DNA from 4 places in the Klebsiella oxytoca genome. Region 3 is predicted to be linked to each of the others. Evidence: predicted binding sites of a transcription regulator. Region 3 holds the regulator's gene; each other region holds the start of a gene.
The links. The regulator PurR, encoded in region 3, represses purine synthesis genes. The targets are predictions, from matches to a motif close to CANGCAAACGTTTGCNTG.

Region 1: the regulator PurR is predicted to act here: its motif matches at 2,350-2,367, upstream of purT (formate-dependent phosphoribosylglycinamide formyltransferase).
Region 2: the regulator PurR is predicted to act here: its motif matches at 1,808-1,825, upstream of purH (bifunctional phosphoribosylaminoimidazolecarboxamide formyltransferase/IMP cyclohydrolase).
Region 4: the regulator PurR is predicted to act here: its motif matches at 1,837-1,854, upstream of GJ746_RS09175 (amino acid aminotransferase).

The regions. Positions count from the first base shown of each region.
Region 1 covers NZ_CP046115.1:3,396,779-3,401,133, forward strand. The annotation lists gene ptrB (oligopeptidase B) at 1-860, opposite strand, end outside; gene GJ746_RS15825 (tellurite resistance TerB family protein) at 1,088-1,768, opposite strand; gene GJ746_RS15830 (YebG family protein) at 1,912-2,271, opposite strand; gene purT (formate-dependent phosphoribosylglycinamide formyltransferase) at 2,407-3,585, shown strand; gene GJ746_RS15840 (bifunctional 4-hydroxy-2-oxoglutarate aldolase/2-dehydro-3-deoxy-phosphogluconate aldolase) at 3,633-4,274, opposite strand; gene edd (phosphogluconate dehydratase) at 4,312-4,355, opposite strand, start outside.
Region 2 covers NZ_CP046115.1:299,224-303,578, reverse strand. The annotation lists rRNA gene GJ746_RS01430 (16S ribosomal RNA) at 1-1,304, opposite strand, end outside; gene purH (bifunctional phosphoribosylaminoimidazolecarboxamide formyltransferase/IMP cyclohydrolase) at 1,935-3,524, shown strand; gene purD (phosphoribosylamine--glycine ligase) at 3,540-4,355, shown strand, end outside.
Region 3 covers NZ_CP046115.1:3,056,856-3,061,210, forward strand. The annotation lists gene GJ746_RS14220 (MFS transporter) at 1-919, opposite strand, end outside; gene GJ746_RS14225 (YnhF family membrane protein) at 1,085-1,174, opposite strand; gene purR (HTH-type transcriptional repressor PurR) at 1,471-2,496, shown strand; gene punR (DNA-binding transcriptional activator PunR) at 2,515-3,426, opposite strand; gene punC (purine nucleoside transporter PunC) at 3,539-4,355, shown strand, end outside.
Region 4 covers NZ_CP046115.1:1,991,668-1,996,022, reverse strand. The annotation lists gene asnS (asparagine--tRNA ligase) at 1-59, shown strand, start outside; gene GJ746_RS09180 (porin) at 651-1,730, shown strand; gene GJ746_RS09175 (amino acid aminotransferase) at 1,918-3,108, shown strand; gene GJ746_RS09170 (MBL fold metallo-hydrolase) at 3,169-3,816, opposite strand; gene GJ746_RS09165 (YcbK family protein) at 3,830-4,355, opposite strand, start outside.

The DNA of each region.
Region 1 (4,355 bases), 340 kb from region 3:
TTGGATCGCAGATAAAAAGCGTGCTGATAGTGATCGAGGCTATATTCATGATCTTTACGCCGCGGTAGAAAACAAATCGGCTCGGCGTCGGTCATTTCCGCATTGAGCAACAGCACTTCGCTGGTCGTTGCGCTGGCCAGATAAATCACCACAAACTGTTGAGAGGTCGTTTTGTGAACGCTAACGTAAAAAGTATCGTCCAGCTCTTCATACACCAGCACATCTGAGCTTGCCGGGGTGCCGAGGCGATGACGCCAGACCTGGTAGGGTAGCAGCGTGGTTGGGTGTTTACGCACATACCATAGAGTCTGTGAATCGTTACTCCAGGCAAAATCAGGCGAGACGTTGTCCAGCACTTCGGCAAACTCCTCTTCGCCGCGGAGGGAATAGAAGCGCAGGCTATATTGCCGTCGGGAAAGATAGTCTTCAGCCACCGCCATCAAGCTGTTGTCGGGGGAAACCCCTAATCCACCGAGGGTATAGAACTCGCTGCCGGCCGCACGCTGGTTGCCATCAAGCAACACCTCCCATTCATCCCACTCTTCTTTAACCACCGGCTGGCGTTGATAAATCGCATACTCGCAGCCCGGCTCGTAGACTTGCCGGTAGCGATAGCCATTTTTGCTGTAGGGGGCCGACACTTCGCGCTGCGGAATACGGTCGATAATTTCCTTCAATATCCTGTCCTGCAGGCTGTTCTGCGAAGACATCACTTTTTTGCCGTACTCATTTTCCTGACGCAAATAATCAAGCACTTCCGGCTGCGAACGTTGATCGTCGCGTAGCCAGTAATAATTATCGATTCGGGTATCGCCATGTAAGGTCATGGCATGGGGGATCCGTTTAGCTTTTGGTGGCATCTGCTTATTCTTCTGCGGCTTATCCCGTCAAGTTCCAAGTTGCCGGTGTGTCGGCAGGGTTACCCGGCTCATCCAGCACGCCCTTACGCGCCGTCTGCCAGCAACTCAAATGATTGAGGGCATATATTTAGATTTCAGGCTGCCTCTAAGCAGCCTGAAGGATAACGTGACTACACAATATATAAGGGTGGCAAAAGTCGCCAGCGATGCAAGCGAAACGGGCGGATTTAAACCGCTATCGCCTGTTTTTGCGCCTGAATATCTCGTTCAATTTCCGCACGCACTTCCGACGGTAGCTTAAGCGCCTCACCGAGGGCATTCAGGTAGCTGCGCTCCATAAAGTGGTCGATATCAATGACCGCACAGCTGAGATAATAGACTTCAAGCGCCTCTTGCTCGCTGCCGATCCCCTGCGCCAGGCTCTGGGGATCCAGCGGCTGCGCCAGCGCCTGGTCGATTAACACCCGGCCCTGTACATCAATGTTTGCCGCGCGCAGCTGCTCTTCAATATTTGCTCGCTCACGGTCGTCGATATGACCATCGCTTTTCGCGGCAAAAATCAGCGCCATTATCAACCGTTCGCTGCGGGCATCAAGTTCGGCTGGCGCAGGAGATTGAGACGGCGCTGGAGCAGGTTGCACCGGCGTCTGCTGCGCGCTGGCGCGCATTTTCTGCTGATACTTATTCCACAACACGCTGCCTGCAACCGCACCGCCGCCTACCAGCAGCGCGCCGGTGCCGTATTTAGCTAACAGCTTGCGCGAAGATTTGCTGGCAACCAGTAGTCCTGCCAGCCCACCGAGCGCGCCCGGTAGCAGTAAGTTTTTGCCGCTTGATTGATCGTCAGATGAAGAAGAGCGCCCCTGCTGGCTCAGCAGAGACTGAAGTTGATTAAGCCAGTTAGCCATACATTTCCTCGTTGCGCGATAAGCGATATAGCCAGCCTAAACGACGCGACGTCAGGAAATGTTTTCGCCAGCTAAAGATGCGCAAATTTAGCGCGAGGAGACACGCAAGGCTGCCGCCAGCCATCCGACGGCAGGAGGGAAAGTCAGGCGGCTTTCGCTTTGCGCGGCTTTGCCGGAGCCAGAGATTCAGCGTCAGACTCAACGACATCGTCGGCACTATGCCCTGCTTCTGCCGGGGCGGAGGGCTCATCGGCGCTACCCTCAGCTTCCGGCAATTTACCGGAACGCAGAATATGGTTGAGGGTATCTTTGCGTTCGGCGAGCCACATCGCCATGCTGTCGCGCTGCTCTTCGTCGAGAGTCAGTGGACATTCCACCAGCCAGTCGTTGAGTACTTCCGCCAGATCGAGCATTTTGTCATAAGCATCGGCCTCTTTTTTGCTGGCAAAAGACATTTTTTCCTCACCTTCACGAATCACTACATATTTAATTTCAACCGCCATGATGCAGCCTCTCGATACTGTATTTTTATACAGTATATCAAATTTTCCTGCCGAACTCAAATTACGCACATAAAGACATACGCAAACGTTTTCGTTTATAATGCGCCGCATATTTTTCTACTGTGGAAGAGAGTCATGAGTGTATTAGGTACGGCGCTGCGTCCAGCGGCAACAAAGGTAATGCTGTTAGGTTCCGGCGAACTGGGTAAAGAAGTCGCCATCGAATGCCAGCGCCTTGGAATTGAGACCATCGCCGTCGATCGTTACCCTGATGCTCCGGCCATGCAGGTAGCCCACCGCTCACACGTTATCAATATGCTGCATGGCGAAACTTTACAGGCGCTGATTGAGCAGGAAAAGCCGGATTTTATCGTACCGGAGATTGAGGCCATCGCTACCGATACTCTGGTGGCCCTGGAGCAAGCCGGGCAAAAAGTCGTCCCCACCGCGCGTGCCGCAAAGCTGACCATGAATCGTGAAGGGATCCGCCGCCTGGCCGCGGAAGATCTGCAGCTGCCGACCTCAGCCTACCGTTTTGCCGACGGTGAAGACGCATTTCGTGAAGCCGTCGCTGGGATTGGTTATCCGTGTATTGTTAAGCCGGTAATGAGCTCATCGGGTAAAGGTCAGAGCTTTATTCGTTCCAGCGAGCAGCTGGCTGAAGCATGGCAGTATGCTCAGCAAGGCGGCCGCGCCGGAGCCGGTCGCGTGATCGTTGAAGGCGTGGTGAATTTTGATTTCGAAATCACCCTTCTCACCGTCAGCGCCATTGACGGCGTACACTTCTGCGCGCCGGTCGGTCACCGTCAGGAAGATGGCGACTATCGCGAGTCCTGGCAGCCGCAGCAGATGAGCGCGCTGGCGCTGGAGCGCGCGCAGGAAATCGCCCGTAAGGTGGTGCTGGCTCTGGGCGGCTACGGCCTGTTTGGCGTCGAGCTGTTCGTCTGCGGCGATGACGTGATTTTTAGCGAAGTCTCGCCGCGTCCGCACGACACCGGTATGGTCACGCTGATTTCACAGGATTTATCGGAGTTCGCTCTGCACGTTCGCGCCTTCCTCGGACTGCCGATTGGCGCGATTCGCCAGTACGGCCCTGCAGCCTCGGCGGCACTCCTGCCGCAGTTAACCAGCCAGAACGTCACCTTCAGCAATATCCAGGCAGCGGTCGGCGCAGGCCTGCAGCTGCGTCTGTTTGGCAAACCAGAAATTGATGGTTCACGTCGGCTGGGCGTCACGCTGGCGATTGCCGATAGCGTCGAAGAGGCGGTAGCGCGCGCCAAAGCCGCAGCTTCAGCAATTATTGTTGCGGGATAAAAAAAAGCCCGGTCGCAATGGACCGGGCCTCTGAATACGCGCGAAGATTATTTCGCGCCTTCTACCGCTTCACGAGCCAGTTTAGTGATACGGTCGTAATCACCGGCTTCCAGCGCATCTGCCGGAACCAGCCAGGAGCCGCCGATGCACAGCACGCTGTTCAGCGCCAGGTAATCACGGTAGTTAGCCGGAGAGATACCGCCAGTCGGGCAGAAACGGATGTGGCCGAACGGGCCAGCAATCGCCTGCAGCGCTTTTACGCCGCCGTTAGCTTCCGCCGGGAAGAATTTAAACTCCTTCAGACCATACTGCATACCCAGCATCAGCTCGGATACGGTGCAGATCCCGGGGATCAGCGGAATGGTGCCTTCGCCGGTCGCTGCTTTCAGCAGGGACTCGGTCAGGCCCGGGCTGATAGCAAACTGCGCGCCCGCTTCGGTCACTTCTTTCAGCTGTTCAACGTTAGTGACGGTACCGGCGCCGACAATCGCTTCCGGGACCTCTTTCGCGATAGCGCGGATAGCGTCCATCGCGCACTCGGTACGCAGAGTCACTTCCAGCACGCGTACGCCGCCCGCAACCAGCGCTTTCGCCATTGGCACAGCGTGTTCCAGCTTTTTCACCACGATTACCGGTACAACCGGGCCGGAGGTGAGGATTGCTTCTGCAGTTGTTTTCCAGTTTTTCATCAGATTTTCTCTCGCCAGATCTACAAATCGAATCGTCTTAAAAATTGATGCAGGTTGCGCCCTGTTCTGCTCCGGAGAGCT
Region 2 (4,355 bases), 2.6 Mb from region 3:
TCCGGACTACGACATACTTTATGAGGTCCGCTTGCTCTCGCGAGGTCGCTTCTCTTTGTATATGCCATTGTAGCACGTGTGTAGCCCTGGTCGTAAGGGCCATGATGACTTGACGTCATCCCCACCTTCCTCCAGTTTATCACTGGCAGTCTCCTTTGAGTTCCCGGCCGGACCGCTGGCAACAAAGGATAAGGGTTGCGCTCGTTGCGGGACTTAACCCAACATTTCACAACACGAGCTGACGACAGCCATGCAGCACCTGTCTCACAGTTCCCGAAGGCACGTTCTCATCTCTGAAAACTTCTGTGGATGTCAAGACCAGGTAAGGTTCTTCGCGTTGCATCGAATTAAACCACATGCTCCACCGCTTGTGCGGGCCCCCGTCAATTCATTTGAGTTTTAACCTTGCGGCCGTACTCCCCAGGCGGTCGACTTAACGCGTTAGCTCCGGAAGCCACTCCTCAAGGGAACAACCTCCAAGTCGACATCGTTTACAGCGTGGACTACCAGGGTATCTAATCCTGTTTGCTCCCCACGCTTTCGCACCTGAGCGTCAGTCTTTGTCCAGGGGGCCGCCTTCGCCACCGGTATTCCTCCAGATCTCTACGCATTTCACCGCTACACCTGGAATTCTACCCCCCTCTACAAGACTCCAGCCTGCCAGTTTCGAATGCAGTTCCCAGGTTGAGCCCGGGGATTTCACATCCGACTTGACAGACCGCCTGCGTGCGCTTTACGCCCAGTAATTCCGATTAACGCTTGCACCCTCCGTATTACCGCGGCTGCTGGCACGGAGTTAGCCGGTGCTTCTTCTGCGGGTAACGTCAATTGCTGCGGTTATTAACCACAACACCTTCCTCCCCGCTGAAAGTACTTTACAACCCGAAGGCCTTCTTCATACACGCGGCATGGCTGCATCAGGCTTGCGCCCATTGTGCAATATTCCCCACTGCTGCCTCCCGTAGGAGTCTGGACCGTGTCTCAGTTCCAGTGTGGCTGGTCATCCTCTCAGACCAGCTAGGGATCGTCGCCTAGGTGAGCCGTTACCTCACCTACTAGCTAATCCCATCTGGGCACATCTGATGGCAAGAGGCCCGAAGGTCCCCCTCTTTGGTCTTGCGACGTTATGCGGTATTAGCTACCGTTTCCAGTAGTTATCCCCCTCCATCAGGCAGTTTCCCAGACATTACTCACCCGTCCGCCACTCGTCACCCGAGAGCAAGCTCTCTGTGCTACCGTTCGACTTGCATGTGTTAGGCCTGCCGCCAGCGTTCAATCTGAGCCATGATCAAACTCTTCAATTTAAGTTTGATGCTCACAGAATTAAACTTCGTAATGAATTACGTGTTCACTCTTTGAGACTTGGTATTCATTTTTCGTCCGAAGACGTTAAGAATCCATGTCACTTTGAGTGCCCACACAGATTGTCTGATAAATTGTTAAAGAGCAGTGCAACGCGGCTTTCGCTCACCGTTGCGAGGTGGCGTATATTACGCTTTCCTCTTTCAGAGTCAACCCTGAATGTCAGGATTTTTTCTCTTCAACCGACCGGCTGTTTGTGTGAAGTGATTCACATCTGCCGGGTCAGTGGGAGCGCATTATAGGGAGTTCCCGGGCATCCGCAATAGTTAAATTGCAGAAAAATGACTGACTGCTGCATTCCCCAGCAAAACCCCACTTTATACCCTGTTACACACAGAATTATCCACAGATAGCGGACGATGCCCCCCTAAGAAAGGCCATTTCGCCTCTCTATCATAAGTCGTCATTCGGGGCTAAAAAGAGAAAGATAAAAATTCGCGAGCGTTGCGCAAACGTTTTCGTTACAATGCCGCGCTATAACAAGGATGCCCGGTTGGGTGCGTTAGGTGAGTTTTTAGACAAAAACTCACCTAACGCTCTCTGTAATGTTCAAATCCTGGGGATTTAATACCATGCAACAACGTCGTCCAGTCCGCCGCGCTCTGCTCAGTGTTTCTGACAAGGCCGGTATCGTCGAATTCGCGCAGGCGCTTTCCGCTCGTGGTGTCGAGCTGCTGTCCACCGGCGGCACCGCTCGCCTGCTGGCAGATAAAGGCCTGCCGGTGACCGAAGTCTCTGACTACACCGGTTTCCCGGAAATGATGGATGGACGCGTGAAAACCCTGCATCCGAAGGTCCACGGCGGTATTCTTGGCCGTCGCGGCCAGGATGACGGCATTATGGAGCAACACGGGATCGCGCCTATTGATATGGTGGTTGTTAACCTGTATCCGTTTGCTCAAACCGTTGCTCGCGAGGGTTGTTCTCTGGAAGACGCGGTAGAAAACATTGATATCGGCGGCCCGACCATGGTGCGCTCTGCGGCAAAAAACCATAAAGACGTCGCTATCGTGGTGAAGAGCAGCGACTACGAGGCCATTATCCAGGAGATGGATGCCAACGAAGGCTCCCTGACGCTGGATACTCGTTTCGATCTCGCCATTAAAGCATTCGAACATACCGCCGCCTATGACAGCATGATTGCCAACTACTTTGGCAGCATGGTGCCGGCCTATCACGGCGAGAGTAAAGAAGCCGCTGGCCGTTTCCCGCGTACCCTGAACCTGAACTTCATTAAGAAGCAGGATATGCGCTACGGCGAAAACAGCCACCAGCAGGCCGCCTTCTATATAGAAGAAGAGGTTAAAGAAGCTTCTGTAGCGACCGCACAGCAGGTTCAGGGCAAAGCCCTCTCCTATAACAACATCGCCGATACCGACGCGGCGCTTGAGTGTGTGAAAGAGTTCAGCGAACCGGCCTGCGTTATCGTGAAGCATGCTAACCCGTGCGGCGTGGCGGTAAGCACTTCTATTCTTGATGCCTACGATCGCGCATATAAAACCGACCCGACCTCCGCGTTTGGCGGCATCATCGCGTTTAACCGCGAACTGGATGCCGAAACCGCGCAGGCCATCATCTCCCGTCAGTTTGTTGAAGTGATCATCGCACCGTCTGCCACACAAGAAGCGCTGAACATCACTGCCGCTAAGCAAAACGTTCGCGTCCTGACCTGCGGACAATGGACTCAGCGCGTGCCGGGTCTGGACTTCAAGCGCGTTAACGGCGGCCTGCTGGTTCAGGATCGCGATCTGGGTATGGTCACGGAAGGCGAACTGCGCGTGGTTTCCAAACGCCAGCCGACCGAGCAGGAGCTGCGCGATGCGCTGTTCTGCTGGAAAGTGGCGAAATTCGTAAAATCTAACGCCATTGTTTATGCCAAAGAGAACATGACCATTGGGATAGGCGCAGGCCAGATGAGCCGCGTTTATTCAGCCAAAATCGCCGGGATTAAAGCCGGTGATGAGGGACTAGAAGTGAAAGGTTCGGCGATGGCCTCCGACGCCTTCTTCCCGTTCCGCGACGGTATTGATGCCGCCGCTGCCGTTGGCGTGAGCTGCGTCATTCAGCCAGGCGGTTCTATCCGCGACGAAGAGGTGATTGCCGCCGCCGATGAACACGGTATCGCGATGATCTTCACCGACATGCGCCACTTCCGCCATTAATTCACGGAGCAGACGATGAAAGTATTAGTTATTGGCAACGGCGGCCGCGAGCACGCCCTGGCCTGGAAAGCGGCGCAGTCGCCAAAAGTCGATACCGTTTTTGTCGCCCCGGGTAACGCGGGCACCGCGCTGGAACCGGCGCTGCAAAATGTGGCTATTGGCGTCACCGATATCCCTGCTCTGCTGGCTTTTGCTCAGAATGAGAAGATTGATCTGACTATCGTTGGCCCGGAAGCGCCGCTGGTGATTGGCGTGGTGGATGCATTCCGCGCCGCCGGGCTGAAAATCTTCGGTCCAACCGAAGGCGCCGCGCAGCTGGAAGGTTCCAAAGCCTTTACTAAAGATTTTCTTGCCCGCCATAACATTCCGACGGCGGAATACCAGAACTTCACCGAAGTCGAGCCCGCGCTGGCGTACCTGCGTGAGAAAGGCGCGCCCATCGTTATCAAGGCCGACGGCCTGGCCGCCGGCAAGGGCGTGATTGTCGCCATGACGCTGGAAGAAGCGGAAGCCGCCGTTCACGACATGCTGGCAGGTAACGCCTTTGGCGACGCCGGACACCGCATCGTCATTGAAGAGTTTCTCGACGGCGAAGAAGCAAGCTTTATCGTGATGGTCGACGGCGAGCACGTGCTGCCGATGGCCACCAGCCAGGATCACAAACGCGTGGGTAACGGCGATACCGGGCCTAACACTGGCGGTATGGGCGCTTACTCACCGGCACCGGTGGTAACCGATGAAGTTCATCAGCGCACCATGGAACGCATTATCTGGCCAACCGTAAAAGGTATGGCAGCGGAAGGAAACACCTACACCGGTTTCCTCTATGCG
Region 3 (4,355 bases):
CCGCAAAGGTCGCCGCGCCCCACACAACCATGCTGATGGCCGCGCCCGCCTGTGACTGAGCTAACAGCGGTATCGCCAGCATGATAACCATCAAAAGCAGAAGAAAGCCCTTCAGCGTGCCGGAAACGGAACGGTCGGCAAACTTGCCGCCAAGGTAGTTACCCAGCGAGAAGCCTACGCCAATCAGCACCAGCATCGCGGTAACAAACAGCGGCGAGGCATGAGTGATTGTATGCAGTACGGGGGAAATGTAGGTATACAGCGTGAACATCGCCCCTGCCCCCAGCACGGTCGTCAGCAGCGCCGACAGTACCTGCGGGCGCATCAGCACCGACAGCTCCTGTTTCACGTTCGGGCGCTCGCCGGCGCTGCCCTTCGGTAAAGAGAACCAAAGGCCGATCATTGCCACTACGCCCAGCCCCGCGGTTGCGAGAAACGACATGCGCCAGCCGATAGTTTCGCCAAGCCAGGTCGCTGCGGGAACGCCGCCGATATTAGCAATGGTCAGCCCCATAAACATCGTTGCCACGGCGCTGGCCTGCTTATGTTTTGGCACCACGCTTGCCGCAACCACCGATCCTAAGCCGAAGAATGCGCCGTGATTAAGGCTGGTAATGATACGCGACAGCAGTAGCGTGGTGTAATCAGGTGCGATTGAAGAGAGCACATTGCCGAGAGTAAAAATCGCCATCAAAAAGATCAGCGCATTTCTGCGGGCGCGGTGGGAGAGCAGCAGAGTCATCAGCGGCGCGCCAACCATGACACCGATTGCATAGGCGCTGATCAGCATTCCCGCGGCCGGAATTGAAACATCCACGCCTTTTGCGATAACCGGTAATAACCCCATCGGGGAGAACTCGGTCGTACCGATGCCAAAAGCACCGACCGCCAGCGCGAGCAGGGGAAAATTGATTTTCATGCAAGAACTCCATCAGGCCGCCTTTCGCGACGGCATCTCATCAGAAGTCAAAAGCATGACATCAATCACAGAAAAACAAAAGTAAACGAAATGGCAAAAGATTTTTGCGAAATTGATAATAATGCGCAATGAAAAAGGGAGAGCGACCTCTCCCTTATTGTGAAATTAGTGCAGTACGGCGACCAAACCTGAAGCGACAATCAAACCCAGAACAATAATCGTTGTTGTCAGCGAAAACTTTAAATCTGTATCCATCAATTTTTCCCCCTGATTATCCCCACATGAAAAGTGAGCTTGCTCATTTTTACACAGATTAGCGTAAAAATCTTCCTGGATTTAGGGTGATGCACATTTTTGCTCTTCCCCTTTGCCCCAAGATCGGACAAAATCCCACGCTAATTTGAAAGCGTATCGGCCATTGACCCCTTCCTGTCGTTCTGTGTCGTTTTCCCGACGTGATGCCATGAATAATTTTGGCGTCAGGGTGTGTACAGGCAAACGTTTACGTACCGATAAACAGACGTTCAGGTCAAGGTCTGGAGTGAGAAGTAATGGCAACTATTAAAGATGTAGCGAAACGCGCAAACGTTTCCACTACAACAGTGTCACATGTGATTAACAAAACCCGATTCGTTGCGGAAGAGACGCGCAATGCGGTATGGGCGGCAATCAAAGAGCTGCATTACTCCCCCAGCGCCGTCGCCCGCAGCCTGAAGGTGAATCACACCAAATCTATTGGCCTGCTGGCGACCAGCAGCGAAGCGGCCTATTTTGCTGAAATAATTGAATCCGTTGAGAAAAGCTGCTTTCAGAAGGGTTATACCCTGATTCTTGGCAATGCCTGGAACGATCCGGAGAAACAGCGCGCTTACCTTTCAATGATGGCGCAAAAACGCGTAGATGGCCTGCTGGTGATGTGTTCCGAGTACCCGGAATCGGTGTTAAGCATGCTGGAAGAGTATCGCCACATTCCGATGGTCGTCATGGACTGGGGCGAAGCGAAAGCCGACTTTACCGATGCGGTGATTGATAACGCCTTTGAAGGCGGCTATATCGCCGGTCGCTACCTTGTTGAGCGCGGACATCGCGAGATCGGCGCCATTCCTGGACCTCTGGAACGTAATACCGGCGCAGGTCGACTGGCCGGCTTTATGAAAGCGATGGAAGAAGCGCAGATTAAGATCCCGGAGCACTGGATTGTACAGGGTGATTTTGAACCGGAATCCGGCTACCGCGCCATGCAGCAAATTCTCAGCCAGCATCATCGCCCTACGGCAATTTTCTGCGGCGGGGATATCATGGCGATGGGCGCAATCTGCGCGGCGGATGAAATGGGTCTGCGCGTACCGCAGGATATTTCGCTGATCGGGTATGATAACGTGCGCAACGCCCGCTACTTCAGCCCGGCGCTGACCACTATCCATCAGCCTAAAGACTCTCTGGGCGAAGCGGCCTTCAATATGCTGCTGGACAGAATCGTCAATAAGCGTGAAGTTTCTCAGTCGATTGAGGTTCATCCGCGTCTGGTCGAGCGCCGTTCTGTGGCCGATGGTCCGTTTGTTGATTACCGCCGTTAGTCCTTCCCGCGGCGCCGGTTATTCCGGCGCCCGCAGCCACTCCCGATTTAACGTTTCGCTATCACCAAGATAATCCAGCAACCATAATAGAGCCGGAGAGGCATCGCTTTGCTGCCACGTCAGGCAGCACGCGGCATCCGGGAAAGGATTTTCCAGTTCCAGAGCCGTCCATTCGCCGCTATCAAGCCACGGACGCGCTAAATGCCCGGGCACCATTCCGATGCACAGTCCGGCGGAGAGGCAGGTCTCGGAGGCATCCCAGTCCGGCACAACCACCCTCTTCTGGTTATCCAACAGCCAGGTGGTTCGCTTCGGCAGCGAGCGTGAAGTATCCTCTCTCACCAACGACGGCCAGTTGCGCAACAGATCATCGCTCAGTGGCCCGGCCATTTTTGCCAGAGGATGGTGGCTCGCGACAACGCAGTCCCAGCTCAGCATCCCCATATCGCGAAAGGCATAGCGTCCACCGACCGGAATTGAGCGCGTCGCGCCGATGGCTAACTCCACGCGCCCGTCGGCCAACGCATCCCAGACGCCGTTAAACACCTCCTGAAAAACGATCAGTTCTACGTCATCAAAATGACGATAGAAATCAACGATCATCTGGCGCATACGCGTGGGCTTGACGATGTTATCCACCGCGATAGAGAGCTGCCCGCGCCAGCCGTTAGCTATCTGCTGGCACTGCTGGCGGGTGATCTGCATTTTTTTGATAACAGAGCGCCCCTCTTGTAAAAACCAGACCCCGGCAGGCGTTAATTCCACATCCCGGTGGCGACGTTCAAATAGCGGTACCGCCAGCCACTCCTCCAGCTGGCGTACGGTATAGCTGACCGCCGAGGGGACGCGGTGCAGCTCCTGCGCGGCGGCGCTAAAGCTGCCGTTGCGGGCGACAGCATCGACAACTTCAAGAGAGTATTCAGACCACATTTTCTGCCTGCAAAATTTTTGAATTCACCTGACAAATATTAGCGTTTCACAAGACGTTATGCACTCCCTACACTCTGCGCCATCGTACCTGCATCACTAAAAAGAGAAGATTATGCAACAACCTCGAAAAGGATTTTTAGTCTGGCTGGCCGGATTGAGCGTGCTGGGCTTTCTGGCAACCGATATGTATTTACCGGCATTCGCCGCCATGCAGCAGGATCTGAATACTTCCGCCGCCTCCATCAGCGCCAGCCTGAGCTTATTCCTTGCGGGCTTTGCGCTTGGGCAGCTTTTCTGGGGACCGCTCTCCGATCGTTATGGTCGTAAACCGGTGCTGTTGAGCGGCCTGGCCATATTCGCTATTGGCTGTCTGGGGATGCTATGGGTTCGCGATGCCACGCTGATGCTGGCGCTGCGTTTTATTCAGGCCCTGGGGGTTTGTGCCGCCGCGGTGACCTGGCAGGCGATGGTAACCGATTATTATCCTGCGCAAAAAACCAACCGAATTTTCGCCGCCATTATGCCGCTGGTAGGTTTATCCCCGGCGCTGGCGCCGCTGCTCGGCAGCTGGCTGCTGGTCCACTTCGAATGGCAGGCTATTTTTGCCGTTCTGTTCGCCATTACTCTGCTGCTGATGCTGCCCGCGCTGCGACTGAAACCGGCAAATAAGCCGATTGCTGACGTGCAGCAAAAGCTGACGTTCTTTACGCTGCTGCGTTCGCGCGAATATAGCGGTAACGTCCTGATATACGCCGCCTGCTCCGCCAGCTTTTTTGCATGGCTGACCGGCTCGCCGTTTATTCTGCATGAGATGGGCTATGGTCCTACCGTTATCGGCCTGAGCTACGTGCCGCAAACTATCGCGTTTCTGGTGGGCGGTTATGGTTGCCGCGCGGCGCTGCAAAAATGGCAGGGACAGCAAATTCTTC
Region 4 (4,355 bases), 1.1 Mb from region 3:
TGCAAAACGTTCGTGATGTTATTCCGTTCCCGAGAACGCCTCGTAACGCGACATTCTGATTTTTTCAGGCAAATTCTACTGAGGGCCAGCGCAAGCTGGCCTTTTTTTATGTCAATTTACGTTAATGAATATCAGGAAATTTAAACATCAACCTGCGGTATTCATAAATATGTTACGCACTATTTCGATCCTGCCTGCAGGTAAAAAACGCACTTTATGCTCATAAATCGGCAAACACGCTGATTATATTGCTCGTTTTTTAACCACCAACAGCACAACTTGCAACGACAAACTTTGAACAAAAATAAATCAAAATGCTGATGCAAAATGCACAAACCCTCTCTTATCTAAATTAATCATAATTAATTCATATAGATATATAAAGACAGGCGATTTTGTCAACGAACAAGGCCGGAATGTTGATAGAGTTCACAAAGTCCCCCAAAATACACATTTAGTTACATAGAATTTCCTTTTGTTACTCATATGCGATATTGGTAGCATTTTCAGGCTAGCGAAACGTTGTTCTGAATGGAAAGATGCCTCCAGACACCAAACTATCATCAATAGTTCCGTAAACTTTTATTGACGAAACTTATTGGCGGCAGTGGCAAGTGTTCATAAAAAAATATAAATGAGGGTAATAAATAATGATGAAGCGCAAAATTCTGGCAGCGGTAATTCCTGCCCTGCTGGTAGCCGGTGCAGCAAACGCTGCAGAAATCTATAACAAAAACGGCAACAAACTGGATTTTTACGGAAAAATGGTTGGCGAGCACGTTTGGACCACCAACGGCGACACCAGCAGCGATGATACCACTTACGCTCGTATCGGCCTGAAAGGCGAAACGCAGATCAACGAACAGCTGATCGGTTACGGCCAGTGGGAATACAACATGGATGCGTCCAATGTTGAAGGTAAACAGACTACTAAAACTCGTCTGGCTTTTGCAGGCTTAAAAGCGGGTGAATACGGTTCATTCGACTACGGTCGTAACTATGGCGCCATCTACGATGTAGAAGCGGCAACCGATATGCTGGTTGAATGGGGTGGCGACGGCTGGAGCTACACCGACAACTTCATGACCGCACGTACCAACGGCGTAGCAACCTATCGTAACTCTGACTTCTTCGGTCTGGTTGACGGTCTGAGCTTCGCGCTGCAGTACCAGGGTAAAAACAAAGACCGCGACGTTAAGAAACAAAACGGCGACGGTTTCAGCACCGCAGCAACCTACGCGTTTGACAACGGCGTTGCGCTGTCAGCAGGCTACGCTAACTCCAGCCGTACCGGCGATCAGAAAGCTGACAAAAACGGTAATAAAGCTGAAGCATGGGCAACCTCCGCTAAGTATGACGCGAACAACATCTACGCTGCGGTCATGTACTCTCAGACTTACAACATGACTCCGGAAAACGAAGGCAACTACTTCGCGGGTAAAACTCAGAACTTCGAAGCCGTTGTTCAGTATCAGTTCGACTTCGGCCTGCGTCCGTCCATCGGCTACGTACAGACTAAAGGTAAAGACCTGCGTTCTCGCCCTGGCTTCTCCGGCGGCGATGCTGACCTGGTTAAATACATCGAAGTGGGTACCTGGTACTACTTCAACAAAAACATGAACGTTTACGCTGCGTATAAATTCAACCAGCTGAGCGACAACGACTACACCGAAGCTGCTAAAGTCGCTACTGACGATCAGGCCGCAGTGGGTATCGTTTACCAGTTCTAATCTGCAGTACACCCCTTCGTGATATGCCTAAAAAGCAGGACTTCGGTCCTGCTTTTCTGCATTCCTGAGAAGAAAATCGTAACTTTTAAAAACCTTCTCGCTTTTTGTCGCAAACGGTTGGCAATTAACATAACTCCCGTTAACCTGATAGCGGATTTCCCTTCAGTAATCACAATGGAACCTCGTCATGTTTGAGAACATTACCGCCGCCCCTGCCGACCCAATTCTGGGCCTGGCCGATCTATTTCGTGCCGATGACCGCCCAACAAAAATTAATCTTGGAATTGGTGTTTATAAAGATGAAACGGGTAAAACACCGGTCCTGACTAGCGTGAAAAAAGCAGAGCAGTTTCTGCTGGAAAACGAAACCACCAAAAATTATCTGAGCATTGATGGTATTCCTGAGTTTGGCCGCTGCACTCAGGAGCTTCTGTTTGGGAAAGGAAGCGCAATTATCAATGACAAACGCGCCCGTACCGCACAGACTCCGGGTGGTACCGGCGGTCTCCGCGTTGCAGCTGATTTTCTTGCCAAAAACACCGATGCTAAACGTATTTGGGTAAGCAATCCAAGCTGGCCAAACCATAAAAGCGTGTTCAATTCAGCCGGGCTGGAAGTTCGCGAATACACCTACTACGACGCAGCAAACCACAAACTCGACTTCGACGGACTGCTGGCCAGCCTGAACGAAGCACAGGCAGGTGACGTGGTTCTGTTCCACGGCTGCTGCCACAACCCTACCGGTATCGATCCAACGCTTGAGCAGTGGCAACAGCTGGCGCAGCTCTCCGTAGACAAAGGCTGGCTGCCGCTGTTTGACTTTGCTTATCAGGGCTTCGCCCGCGGTCTGGAAGAAGATGCTGAAGGCCTGCGCGCTTTCGCCGCGCTGCATAAAGAGCTGCTGATCGCCAGCTCATACTCAAAGAACTTCGGCCTGTACAACGAGCGCGTAGGCGCCTGTACGCTGGTTGCTGCGGACCAGGAAACGGTAGACCGCGCTTTCAGCCAGATGAAGTCCGTGATCCGCGCTAACTACTCTAACCCACCGGCTCACGGTGCGTCGGTAGTGGCGACTATTCTCAGCAATGACTCGCTGCGCGCCATCTGGGAACAGGAACTGACCGACATGCGTCAACGCATTCAGCGTATGCGTCTGCTGTTCGTTAATACCCTGCAGGAAAAAGGCGCCAGCCGCGATTTCTCTTTCATCATTCAGCAAAACGGGATGTTCTCGTTCAGCGGTCTGACCAAAGAGCAGGTACTACGTCTGCGCGAAGAGTTTGCGGTGTACGCGGTGGCTTCCGGACGTATTAACGTCGCCGGTATGACGCCGGACAACATGGCGCCGCTGTGCGAAGCGATTGTTGCCGTCCTGTAAGCTCCGCTTCAAAAACAAAAGGCCGCAGCTGCGGCCTTTTTTACACCCATCATCCGGGTATTACCACACCGGCATTTCATCCTGCAGGAAAGGGTTGTGCAGACGCTCATATCCAAGAGTTGACATAGGCCCATGTCCCGGAATAAACGACACGTCATCCCCTAACGGCAGCAGTTTGCTTTTAATCGCCTCGATCAGCTGGTTGTGATCGCCGCGTGGAAAATCACTGCGCCCTACGCCGCCTTTAAAAATCACATCGCCGGAAATCAGCAGTCGGGAAGCCTCATCGAAGAAAACCACGTGTCCTGGGGTATGCCCAGGACAGTGCAGTACCTGCAGGGAAACATTCCCCACGCTGACCGCATCACCGTCGTTTAGCCAGCGATCCGGCTGCAGCGGCTGGCAATTTTCCAGACCAAACATCCGGCTCTGCGCAGGTAGCCCCTCCAGCCAGAACTCATCTTCTTTTTCCGGACCAATAATCGGCACGCCATAATGTTGTGCCAGTTCCGCCGCCGCGCCAACGTGATCGAGATGGCCGTGAGTGAGCAGAATCTGCATCAGGCTAACGCCTGCCGCCGTGACTTCCTGTTTGATTCGCTCAGCGTCGCCGCCGGGATCGACCAGTGCCGCCAGTTTGGTTTGTTCACACCAGATTAAAGAACAGTTCTGCGCGAACGCGGTAACCGGAATAATACGATAGTTCATGAGGCTCCTTTCGTTACCAGTGCCTTACAGGCCCGGTATCAATATGCACAAAGTTGCTACGTGGGTAGTATCCTACACCACCTGTGCGCATAGATAACGCCGCTTTGCGAATATTGCTTAACGAAATGCCTTCGATATGGAAATCCATAGCCTGCCCTTTGGTGTGGTAGCTTTGCTTCGCCACCCCCCGGCTCCGTGCGCGCAGCTCATTATTGGTATCGACAGAACGATAACCAGAAATAAGCTGGACGGGCTTGTTGGTTCCAAGTAATCCCTGCAGACGATAGAGTTGATCGAACAAACCGGGATCGATGGACTTAATCTTATTCGCGCGATAGTCACGGAAAAAATGATTCAGTCTTGCTAATTCATCCTGAATATAGCCTCTGCCATCGAAAAACTCCGCCTTGAGTGATTCACCAGTATGCAGGTTGTTCAGCGTCAAAATACGCGGTCGGGGGGTCGAGAGGGTGGCAAATGCCGGCGCAGGCAGAATGGCAGCAGCACCGAGCGCAGCTCCACCTAACGCCAGCAGTTTG